2 regions of the Oceanisphaera sp. genome follow, and region 2 is predicted to be linked to the other one. Evidence: predicted binding sites of a transcription regulator. Region 2 holds the regulator's gene; the other holds the start of a gene.
The links. The regulator MetJ, encoded in region 2, represses methionine synthesis genes. The targets are predictions, from matches to a motif close to AGANNTCTAGANNTCT.
Positions count from the first base shown of each region.

Region 1: the regulator MetJ is predicted to act here: its motif matches at 1,403-1,418, upstream of metA (homoserine O-succinyltransferase MetA).

Region 1 covers NZ_JBQDEX010000087.1:8,106-12,396, reverse strand. The annotation lists gene ACTHY5_RS08805 (CinA family nicotinamide mononucleotide deamidase-related protein) at 133-1,311, opposite strand; gene metA (homoserine O-succinyltransferase MetA) at 1,456-2,400, shown strand; gene metF (methylenetetrahydrofolate reductase) at 2,641-3,543, shown strand; gene ACTHY5_RS08790 (GIY-YIG nuclease family protein) at 4,128-4,291, shown strand, end outside.
Region 2 covers NZ_JBQDEX010000014.1:2,338-10,611, forward strand. The annotation lists gene metL (bifunctional aspartate kinase/homoserine dehydrogenase II) at 1-147, opposite strand, end outside; gene metB (cystathionine gamma-synthase) at 147-1,307, opposite strand; gene metJ (met regulon transcriptional regulator MetJ) at 1,505-1,837, shown strand; gene cysQ (3'(2'),5'-bisphosphate nucleotidase CysQ) at 1,948-2,787, opposite strand; gene nudE (ADP compounds hydrolase NudE) at 2,790-3,347, opposite strand; gene hslR (ribosome-associated heat shock protein Hsp15) at 3,517-3,912, shown strand; gene hslO (Hsp33 family molecular chaperone HslO) at 4,090-4,953, shown strand; gene pckA (phosphoenolpyruvate carboxykinase (ATP)) at 5,123-6,736, shown strand; gene ACTHY5_RS02490 (EAL domain-containing protein) at 6,775-8,274, opposite strand, start outside.

The DNA.
Region 1 (4,291 bases), on a different contig from region 2:
ATGGCGGCTACAAGGCTAGGCTCTGCGGGCAGCTATCAGCCTAAAGAGGTCGAATAAATTCGGCCTACGCTCGGGGTAGATTGGTATAAGTCAAAATACTAAAAAGAGGGCGACACTAATGTCGCCCTCTTTTTATGCTGATAGCGTGACGCGTTCGCTACAAGGCAGTATGTCGTAGTCAACCATGACGGTTTCGCCGGCAAGGTAACGACGCAACATATCAAGGGCTACAAAGGCCAATAAACGACGTTGTGACAATGGATCGCGAAAGTGCATTTGTAAGGTTTGGACCATGCAAGCGGTGGGTGTTTTTAACGCAATAGGTGTACCTTGTGGCCCTGAAGCCCCTATGGCTAAGGTAAGGGGGCGGGCTGCAGTGTGTAACCATTCCCCTAAGTCTTGTGCTTCATCGGGTAGACCGGCTAAATAATGCCCTTCAAATTCACGAGTAATGATGGTGATAGTATCGGTTAAGCGCCCTGCACTAGCATCTTCAAAAATCATTAAGTCTTTATCTGCTAATAGTGGCCCCATGGTCGCGGCAAAGTTCATTTCATCTCGTGCCACTAAATGGGTGCCTACCTCGGCCAGTAGCTGCGCTTCGGCGCTGTCTATAGCCACATTATCATCGGTATCTATGATCAACTTCATTTCTATGGTTGGCAAGTTAGCACGATAGCCCAGTGCAATGCCTTCAGGCCAAGTTAAGTGATCTAATCTATCGCTTAAGCCTGATTCTGATAACCCAAACAAAAAGAAGCGACGCACCTGACTGCGGCCATTTTGTCCTAATTGCTGACGCATTCGTGGCAAAATCTCATCACTCATCATCTTTTTTAGCTCAGAGGGCACGCCTGGGGTAAAGAATAAGGTGGCGCGGTTAAGCTTAATAGCAAAGCCACAGGCGGTACCTACGGGGTTATCGACCAGCTCCGCTCCTTGAGGCAGCATGGCTTGTTTGCTGTTACTTTTTGGCATCTCACGGTGACGGTGGGCATACTTTTCTTGCATCACGCTTAGCCAATGTTGGTTGAGCTCTAAGGGGACCTGTGCAGCTTCAGCCATGGCCAAGGCACTGATATCGTCTGAGGTCGGTCCTAGGCCACCGTTAACAATAATTACATCAGCATAGTGGCTGCGTTGTTCAAAGAGCTCGATTAAATCAGCTTTGCGATCACCCACGGTAAAACGGCGGCGTACTTGCCAGCCTTGTTCTAGTAGTTGTTGTGATAGCCAGCCTGCGTTGGTATCGGTAATTAATCCGGTTAGCACTTCGTCGCCTGTGCTGATCAGTTCAATAACAGGTTCCATAATAGTCTTCCTTAAAGGTCGTTAAACTAATTTTACCGTATCTTAGTGCTTTGGCACACGTCGAGGATGACAAGTTCTGTTACTTTGTTGTAGAGTTCTAGATGGCTAGACTTTCTTTTCGACGTTGTACCTTGGAGTAAATACATGCCCATCAGAATTCCCGACCGCCTGCCGGCTGCTAATGTCCTGTCTCAGGAAAATATTTTCGTGATGACGGAGTCGCGAGCTGTGGGGCAGGAAATTCGTCCGATGCGTGTGTTACTACTTAACCTGATGCCGAAGAAAATTGAAACCGAAAATCAGCTGTTACGTATGTTGTCGAATTCCCCCTTACAAATAGGTGTCGACTTATTACGCATAGATGATAGACCATCCAAAAATACACCGCTATCGCACTTAGAGAGTTTTTATCATGACTTTGAGCAGGTTAAAGATCAGTATTACGATGGCTTGATTATTACTGGTGCTCCTCTTGGGCTGACTGACTTTTGTGATGTGGTGTATTGGGAAAAAATAGAGCAAGTGGTGGAGTGGGCAAAGAGCAATGTGACTTCTACGCTATTTTTATGCTGGGCAGCACAGGCGGGTTTAAAAATCTTATATGATCTTGATAAGCGCACTCGCTTAGAAAAGCTCTCTGGGGTGTTTGCGCATAATAACCTCAGTGAATTTGACCCTTTGGTGCGAGGCTTTGATGATGTTTTTTTGGCGCCTCATTCTCGTTACGCTGATTTTCCGGTGGACTTATTACGTGAGAAAACAGACTTAAAGATTTTGGCGGCATCTGATGAGGCGGGGGTTTACTTAGCTGCCAGCCCAGATGGGCGCCAAGTGTTTGTTACAGGACACCCAGAGTATGATGCTGACACCTTACATAATGAGTATCAGCGTGACTTGGGTGTAGGAGTAGAGCCACAAATGCCTGAAAACTATTATCCTGATGACAATGCCGATAATAACCCGCGCGCTACATGGCGCAGTCATGGGCACTTATTGTTTTCTAATTGGCTCAACTACCATGTATATCAGTTGACACCTTATGATCTAAATACGTTAAGTGCGACCGGTGAATCCCTAACAAGGGATTAGCCTTAATGCCAATCTACAATAAACCTAACGTAGAGGGGCGTTGTTCTACTTGCAGCTGTGTTATTCTGAGTGAGATAAATTAGAGGGTGATTGCTTGGGTAAAGCCGATTGTGGCTTGAAAACTCGTAACCAAAAACTCGTATTGCCTTGGCTAACATGAGTGCTGCAACGTTTATGTATCAGACTGATGCAGCCAAGGTATAAAGGAATTATGTTAATTGAAGTTGTTAGGAGATAAATATGGGTTTTCATAGCGCGCGTCATGTTGATGCGTTAAATCAGACAATGGCTGAGCTGGGTAGCAATATTAATGTGTCGTTTGAGTTTTTTCCGCCAAATAGCGAAAAAATGGAAAACACCTTATGGAACTCCATTGAGCGCCTCAGTACCTTGGCCCCTAAGTTTGTCTCTGTGACTTACGGTGCTAACTCGGGTACCCGAGATAGAACCCATAATGTGATCAAAGATATTCAGGATAAAACCGGCCTGATTGCCGCGCCACACTTAACCTGTATTGATGCCAGTCGTGCTGAGTTGCGCGAGATTGCGAAAGATTACTGGAACAATGGTATTCGTAAAATTGTTGCGCTGCGGGGTGATTTACCCGAAGGCTTGGCGAAACCTGATATGTATGCCGCTGACTTAGTTAGTTTGTTAAAAGAAGAAGCTGATTTTGATATTTCGGTGGCGGCGTACCCAGAAGTACACCCGGAAGCAAAAAGCGCCCAGGCAGATTTATTAAGTTTGAAGCACAAGTTAGATGCGGGAGCCAACCAAGCTATTACGCAGTTTTTCTTTGATGTGGAGTCTTATCTGCGCTTTCGTGACCGCTGTGCCACTATTGGCATTGAGCAAGAAATTGTACCTGGCATTTTGCCGGTTTCTAATTATAAGACATTACTGAAATTTGCTGGCTTTTCTAACGTGCGCATTCCTAACTGGATGCATCAGCGTTTTCAGGGCTTAGATGACGATCAAAATACCCGTAACTTAGTGGGTGCCAGTATTGCCATGGATCAGGTACGTGTTTTGAGCCAAGAGGGAGTAAAAGACTTCCACTTTTATACACTTAATCGCTCTGATCTCACCTATGCAATCTGCCACAGCCTAGGCGTACGGCCACAAGTGTCAGCAACAGCTTAACGGCCTCAACGGCGGGGAGGAGTGATTAGGGAAGGGGGAGTTGAAAAGCAAAGCCTCCAGCCGTCATGCTGACGAAGGTCAGGATCTCCCTTCTACCGTCATCCTGACGGAAATCAGGATCTTTCCCCCATCAGTCATCCTGATACCGGGTCGTAGCCCGGCATGACGGGCTATTGTCATCCTGAACTTGCTTCAGGATCTCGTTTTTAGGGTTTAAAGACAAAAGCGAGATACCGGAGCAAGTCCGGTATCTCGGGCTATTGTCATCCCCCTTAGTCATCTTGAACTCGTTTCAGGATCTCGTTTTAGAGCTTAAAGACAAAAACCGAGATACCGGAGCGAGTCCGGTATGACGGGCTATTGTCATCCCCCTTAGTCATCCTGAACTCGTTTCAGGATCTCGCTTTAGAGCTTAAAGACAAAAACCGAGATACCGGAGCGAGTCCGGTATGACGTGATATTGGATACGGCATTGTTCTTAGGCCGTCTTCCTGACGGAAGTCAGGATCTCGCTGGCCGGCATAATAAAAAGCGTAGTGCTCATAAGTTGCTATGATTATTACACCTCCCCAAAGGTGATGCTTATGTATAAATCCCCTGCCGTATATATTTTGACGAACCGCTGCCAAGGCACCTTATATATAGGTGTAACAAGCAACCTTATTCAACGTATTTGGCAGCATAAAAATCATCAAGTCGCCGGTTTCACCCAACGTTATAAGCTAAACCACTTAGTTTACTTCGAGCT
Region 2 (8,274 bases):
CGTTGGCAGCTGTGCAATAATGTTAGCCACTCGGTGAAAGCCGGACGCATCCGCTAAACTACTACCACCAAATTTATGCACCGGACGTAGTGTTGGCTTGAGTGTCGGACTTGGTGTCGCTACAGCCTCACCTTGATACTGAACCATTACGTATTTAACACCTTAAATGCTTGGTCAAAATCGGCGATCAAGTCGCGAACATCTTCAATGCCCACAGACACACGCAATAATTGATTAGTAATGCCCGCAGCAAGACGATCTGCCTCTGGCATAGCGGCATGAGTCATGGTCGCCGGATGAGCAATGAGACTTTCTACGCCACCTAGCGATTCGGCTAAGCAAAATAATCGTAGTTCAGCCAAAAACGCCCGCATACCGGCATCATCTGTGTCTAGCTCAAAGCTCAGCATGGCACCAAAGCCAGACTGCTGACGTGCAGCTATCTCGTGGCCTGGGCTATCAGGCAGGCTGGGGTGATACACCGCTTTGACGGCTGGCTGCTGTTGTAAATAAGTTAAAAGTGCATCGGCATTTTCACAGTGCTGGCGCATGCGCACCCCTAAGGTACGTAAGCCTCGTAGGGTTTGATAGTTATCAAACGCAGGTCCTGTAACCCCTAAACAGTTGGCCCACCAGCGCAGCTCTTCGGCAAGCTCAGCATCAGCGGCCACTAAGGCGCCACCCAAAGCATCGGAATGACCATTAATATACTTGGTGGTGGAATGCACCACTAAATCGGCACCCAAGGTCAGGGGCTGCTGTAATACGGGAGATAAAAAGGTGTTATCAACCACACTTAACGCGCCCACTTCTTTGGCCGCGGCACATAATGCAGCAATATCCGCCACCCGTAATAAAGGGTTAGAGGGCGTTTCAATCCATAGCATTTTTGGCTTTTTCGCCATGGCGGCGGCTACCGCAGTCTCGTCCGTTTGATCGACGTATTCCACATTAAAGTGGCCTTTTTTGGCAAAGGCATTAAACAGACGATGGGTGCCGCCATAACAGTCGTGCGGAGCAATCAGCAAATCACCAGCATTCAGCTGAGAGGTAACAATTAGGTTAATAGTGCCAGTGCCATTAGCGGTCACTGCGCCACCCGCGCCTTTTTCAAGTAGCGTTAGGGCATCAATTAAGGTTTGGCGAGTAGGGTTACCCGAGCGGGCATAATCAAAACGACGCTGCTTATCAAAATCGGCAAACGAGAAAGTACTACTAAAATAAATAGGCGGCGTAACGGCGCCGTGTTGAGTGTCGGTATCAATACCGGTACGAACGGCATGAGTTTGAGTCTGGTAATCTGGCATATTTGCTCCTTTGCCCACTAAACAGCATCCGGGTCTGTCGACCCTTATTGTATAAAATTATCTAGTGTGACAGTAACCCAGCCCACACAAGCCGTCAAGCCACCCAGACGTCCAAACCTCTTAGCTGTTGGATTGCCAATATAGAATGTAGGGGTTACAATCTTGCTCGAATTTTTTAACCTTGATGCGGGTAAATGATGAAAACGAAATGGAACGGCGATTATATCAGCCCTTATGCCGAGCACGGCAAGAAAAGCGAGCAAGTAAAAAAAATTACCGTCTCCATACCGCTCAAGGTATTAAAAATATTAACGGACGAGCGTACTCGCCGTCAGGTAAATAACCTGCGCCATGCCACTAACAGCGAGCTGCTGTGTGAAGCATTTTTGCACGCATATACCGGACAACCGCTGCCACAAGACGAAGATTTACGTAAAGATATGCAAGATCAAATTCCCGCTCATGCGCGCAAGATCATGGCCGAGCTTGGAATTGAAATAGAAGATTTTGAAATAGCCGACGACGAATAAACCGCGCAACTGACAGCTGAAAGCTCTCAGCCTTAAGCTGTCAGTTAAAGAAAAACACCCAAACCAAACTGCCTGTTTAGCGCAAATCTGGCCAGCTTAAAGCTGACCGCTTACGGCTTTGTCTGCTGGCCATGGCCTTCTGGGTCAACCAAAATATCAGCCCAAGGCAAAGACGCATCGCCCATGGTAATAAAATTGGGGTTAATCAGCGTATGGCGGCGGTTATAGCTCAGCGGCGCTAAATATAAATCTACAATCCGCCCCCCTGCTTCTTCCACTATGCACTGAGTAGCGCCCGTATCCCATTCGCCGGTTGGCCCAATGCGCATATAAATATCCGCACCGCCCTCCGCTACCAAACACGACTTTAACGAACTAGAACCCAAAGGCACCAAGCTATAGTCTAACTCTGTGGTTAAACAGGCTCGCACCCAATCCACATTTTGGCGGCGGCTTACCGTAATGCGCAGCTGATTCGGTGGCTGATGCGCATCATAATGGCTGGCAAAAATAGCGTGAGTTTCACCATTAGCTTCTTTAAAAGCACCTTGCCCCGACACGGCATAATAAAGCAAGTCGTTAACTGGCCCATACACCACACCTAACACAGGCTTTCCGTGATCAATTAAGGCGATCATAGTAGAGAAATCACCGCTACCGGCAATAAATTCCTGAGTACCGTCTAACGGATCCACCAGCCAATACTGGGGCCAACTACTGCGTTCAGTTAATAATACATCGCAGCCTTCTTCCGATAACACGGGAATATCGGCAATCTCTTGAAGCGCCACTTTTAAGTAATCATGTGCCGCTAGGTCGGCACTGGTCACAGGGCTATCGTCGTCTTTATTTTCAGCTTCATATTGCCCTGTGTTATACAAGGCTAAAATAATACCGCCAGACTCTCGAGCTGCGGCGATAACCTTAGGTAACAAGGCAGAGATATCCATGCTTACTCCTTTTTATCGAGCCAGTCTTGCAGCAAAAACAACCCACAAATACTGCGCGCTTCACTGAAATCGGGCTGGGCCATCAACTGATCGATACTATCCAGTGGCCAAGGTACTACTTCAAGTGGCTCAGGCTCGTCCCCCTCTCTTTGTTCAGGATACAGATCTCGCGCCAATAAGATATCCATTCGACTACCAAAATAGCCAGGTGCTAGGCTCACTTGTTTTAAATGTGTGAGCTGTCTCGCGCCATAGCCGACTTCTTCCATAAGCTCTCTATTGCCCGCCTCCATGGCGGTTTCACCTGGGTCGATTAATCCCTTAGGAAAACCTAACTCATAGCTGTGGCTACCTGCGGAGTACTCTCGGATCAATAAGATAGTCTTTTCATCCAGCATGGGTACCAGCATAACAGCGCCACGCCCGCTATTACGCATTCGCTCGTAAACCCGCTCTACATTATTACTAAACTTAAGATGTAGTGATTCAATCTTAAACAATCGACTCTCTGCCACCAGTTCTGTATGTAGTATTTGAGGTTTTTGCTTATTGTCTGCCATCTTTCTGTTCCATTGTTGGCTCAGCTTAGTCAAAGATTATCGCAACTGAGCCGCAACGTCTGCACCGATTAGCATGTTAGTCCACTATTATGTCAGCTTGACGTAAGCCTCACGCTTTAGCATCTGCTATTATCCGCTTATAATGGTCCCTGATTAAAGAGTGAAACAAATGAAGGAAGCCACTTGTAGCGTTCGTCTAGATAAATGGTTATGGGCGGCGCGCTTTTATAAAACACGTAGCCTAGCGCGCACCATGATTGATGGTGGAAAAGTGCATTATAATGGCCAACGTAGTAAGCCTAGCAAAGTAATAGAAGTGGGCGCTCTTGTTCGTTTGCGCCAGGGGCACGATGAAAAAGAAGTGCAAGTACTGAAGCTGTCTGAGCACAGAGGCAAAGCCGAACAAGCACAACTATTATATGAAGAAACTCCAGATAGCCTTAAAAAACGCGAGCAAAATGCCGAAGCACGTAAGCTCAATAGCCTATTTGCGCCCAGCCCACAGCGTAAACCCGACAAAAAAGAACGACGCTCTTTGCTTAAAATTAAACATGGGCAAGAATAACCCCTTGGGAGCGGTAAGCCGTCAGCTAATGCCCGCAACCAAGCCGTGCGTTAATTGAACGTGAGGCGTATAGCGCAAAAACCCTTGTTAGTCAGGATCTCGCCCCCATATTGAATATATAATCACATTACGATTTTTTAGTTTTAAACCAAGCGCCCTAGGCCGAGACAGGATTTTATGACTCAACCAATAGACACACTGCACCGCTACTTGTTTGACAACTATGAAGTGCGCGGCGAACTAGTTCAGCTGCAACAAAGTTATCAACAGGTGCTGGCATCTCAACATTACCCCGCTCCCGTGCAACGGCTACTTGGTGAGTTATTAACAGCCACTAGCCTGCTAACAGCGACCCTCAAGTTTGAAGGCCACATTAACGTACAACTACAAGGAGACGGCCCCGTCTCTTTAGTTGTAGTGAACGGCGATAATGCCCAGCAATTACGCGGCATAGCACGTTGGGAAGGAGACATTCCTGACACCGATAATTTGGCCGAACTAATGGGTAAGGGCTATTTAGCCATTACAATTACCCCAAACGATGGTGAGCGCTACCAGGGTATTGTGGAGCTTGGGCAAGACTCCCTTAGCAAAAGTATAGAAAGCTACTTTGCGCAGTCTGAACAGCTAAAGACGCGTATCTGGCTATTTACCGACCCACAATTAGAGCAGCCTCAGTGTGCCGGCATTTTGCTACAAGCGTTGCCTAATGTTCAAGAAGGTGACTTTGAGCACTTAGAAGCGCTGACTCACACTATTAAAGCACAAGAGCTACTCAGCCTAGAAGCCCATGAAATTTTATATCGACTCTACCATCAAGATTCTGTGCGGGTATTTGATCCACAACCAGTGAGCTTTCTCTGCTCTTGCTCTCGTGAAAAATGTGAACAAGCCTTGCTACAATTAGGCGAAGCAGAGGCAACTGATGTGGTCACAGAAGAGGGAAAAATCGAGATGAACTGCGATTATTGTGGCCAGCACTACCACTTTAATCTAGCTGACCTGCAAACTCTCTTTAAAGCACCACCGACCATTCACTAATATTGTTGACAATACCAAGGGGGTTTGTGCCCCTTTTTATATTAATTACCTATGTAAAACGCCAAATTTTGACCTTGATCCCCTAAATAAATCTGCTTTGCTGCTAGTCTTGCGTAACACATCATAGTGATATCTATGCGTAACCATTCCGCTCTTTTTGGAGATAACAATGACGTCCAAGGCACAGCAGCTCGGCCTTTCTGAATATGGAATTCACAATGCCAGTGAAATCCTGCATAACCCTTCTTACGAACAGCTATTTATTGAAGAAACTCAAGCTGATTTAACCGGCTATGAAAAAGGGGTCGAAACCAGTCTGGGTGCCGTTGCCGTTGATACCGGTATTTTTACTGGCCGCTCACCCAAAGATAAATACATAGTACGTGACGACATTACTCGTGACACTGTGTGGTGGGCAGACCAAGGTAAAAACGACAATAAGCCAATGAGCCAAGATACTTGGACGGCGCTAAAAGGCGTGGTAACAGAGCAGTTATCTGGTAAGCGTTTATTTGTGATTGATACCTTTTGCGGCGCTAACCCTGATACTCGATTAGCAGTGCGTTTTATTACCGAGGTGGCATGGCAAGCGCACTTTGTGAAAAACATGTTTGTGCGCCCTAATGAAGAAGAGCTAGCCAACTTTGTTCCTGACTTTGTGGTGATGAACGGTGCTAAGTGCACCAATCCTAACTGGAAAGAACAAGGCCTAAACAGCGAAAACTTTGTCGCATTTAACCTCACCGAGCGTATTCAGCTTATTGGTGGTACCTGGTATGGCGGCGAGATGAAAAAAGGCATGTTCTCTATGATGAACTACCTATTGCCACTAAAAGGTATTGCGTCTATGCACTGCTCTGCCAACGTGGGCAAAAACGGCGATGTAGCCGTATTCTTTGGCCTATCGGGTACCGGCAAAACCACGCTGTCAACCGACCCTAATCGCGCCCTTATTGGTGATGACGAGCATGGTTGGGATGACGATGGGGTGTTTAACTTTGAAGGCGGCTGTTATGCCAAAACCATCAAGCTGAGTAAAGAAAATGAGCCCGAGATTTACGCCGCTATTCGTCGTGACGCTCTACTAGAAAACGTAACGGTTTTAGCCGATGGCACCGTAGATTTTGACGATGGCAGTAAAACCGAGAACACCCGTGTTTCTTACCCCATTTATCATATTGATAATATCGTTAAGCCCGTTTCTAAAGCAGGCCACGCTAAAAAAGTTATTTTCTTAACCGCCGATGCCTTTGGTGTGTTACCGCCGGTGAGCAAACTCACTCGTGAGCAGGCTCAGTATCACTTCTTATCTGGCTTTACAGCAAAGCTAGCCGGTACCGAGCGTGGCATTACCGAACCTACTCCTACTTTTTCTAGCTGTTTTGGTGCCGCTTTCTTAAGCTTGCACCCCACTCAGTATGCAGAAGTGCTGGCGAAGCGTATGGATGCGGTCGGTGCTCAGGCCTATTTAGTAAATACCGGTTGGAACGGCACTGGCAAACGTATTTCTATTAAAGCTACTCGTGCCATTATTAATGCTATTTTAGATGGCTCTATTGAAGACGCTGAGTTTGTAGAACTGCCTTACTTTAATGTCGCCGTACCCACTCACTTGGCCGGTGTAGAAGACACCTCTATTTTAGACCCACGTAATACCTACGCTGACCCCAGCCAATGGGATGATAAAGCAACAAACTTAGCGCAGCTCTTTGTTGAGAACTTCGATAAGTTTACTGATACCCCAGAAGGTAAAGCATTGGTAGCCGCAGGGCCACAGCTGTAATACGCAGCTAATACCGATAAAAAAGGGTGGGCTTACGCTCACTCTTTTTTATTAGCGGCATTGTCTTGTTCACGATTCCATTGGGCAAGCCAGTCTAATATATGCTCTGGGGGGAGCGGCTGAGCAATACCATATCCTTGTACATATCGACACCCCAACTGCTGCAAGCGAGTCCCCTGCTCTACTAACTCCACCCCTTTTGCTGTTACCGTCATTTTTAACGCTGATGCTAATTGAATAACGCTTTCAACCATACTGACATCATGGGCATTAGAGAGCAGATCGTTAATAAAGCGGCGGTCTATTTTAAGCATATTGACCGGCAACTGATTTAGATGACTTAACGATGAATACCCAGTGCCAAAGTTATCTAACGACATGCAAATGCCTAACTTACGGCAAGCTTGTAACACGGCCACGCCCGCATTAATGTCTGCCGACACGGCACACTCTTGAAACTCCATCTCTAATAACGAGGGCAACACCAGTGGGTATTTAGCCAATAAGCAACTTAACTCCTCACTAAAATTGCTATGCATCAGTTGGCCACGGCTCACATTAAAACTCACTTTAAATGACCACCCTTGTTGACTCCAAATGGTCATTTGGCTGAGCACTTGCTCAACGACCCACATGCCCAGCTCAAACTCTAAACTCGTGCCCACCGCAATGGACAAAAACTCAGAGGGCACCAACAAGCCACGATTAGGATCGCGCCAACGCAACAAAGCTTCAAGCCCCATGACTTGGCGATTAAAAAGATCAATGGTAGGTTGATAATAAAGCAGCAGTTCACCTTGGCGAAAAGCACTTGTAAGCTGTGCTAATTGTTGCTTGCGATCTTGTTCTTGTAGGTGCAGTTTGGCATCAAAAAATACGTGGGTATGTTTACCCAGTCGCTTAGCTTGATACATAGCTTGGTCAGCATAACGCAGCAGCAACTCAGCTTCGCTTGCATCTTGTGGGTATAGTGCCACCCCAATACTGGCAGAAATCTGAACCGTTTGACCTTCTAACGTAAATGGCTGATTAATGATCGCCTGTACCCGTGTTAATATTTCATCGCATTCTAAACTGCTATGTAACTCGGTAAATAAAAGCGCAAACTCATCTCCACCTAAGCGTGCCATGGCATCGCAATTACGGGTCACTCCGCCTAAACGACGGCTAACCTCAATCAATAACCGATCCCCTGCAGCATGCCCTAAGTTATCATTCACTAACTTAAAACCATCTAAATCAAGATAACACACCGCCAATTGCCCCTGATAACGCTCCGCGGATGAAATCGCTTGCTCTAAGAGCTCACCAAACAATAATCGATTAGGGACCCCAGTTAATGCATCATGGCAAGCTTGGTGTCGCAATTCGGCTTCATGGTTTTTTAAGTAGGTAATATCAGAGAACACAGCGACATAATTAAGTGGCTGATCATACTCATCTTTCACCTTAGAAATAGCTAATAACAAGGCATAGCTTTCACCGTTTTTCCGTCGGCCAGATAACTCACTTTGCCAATGATCATAATGTTTAAAATG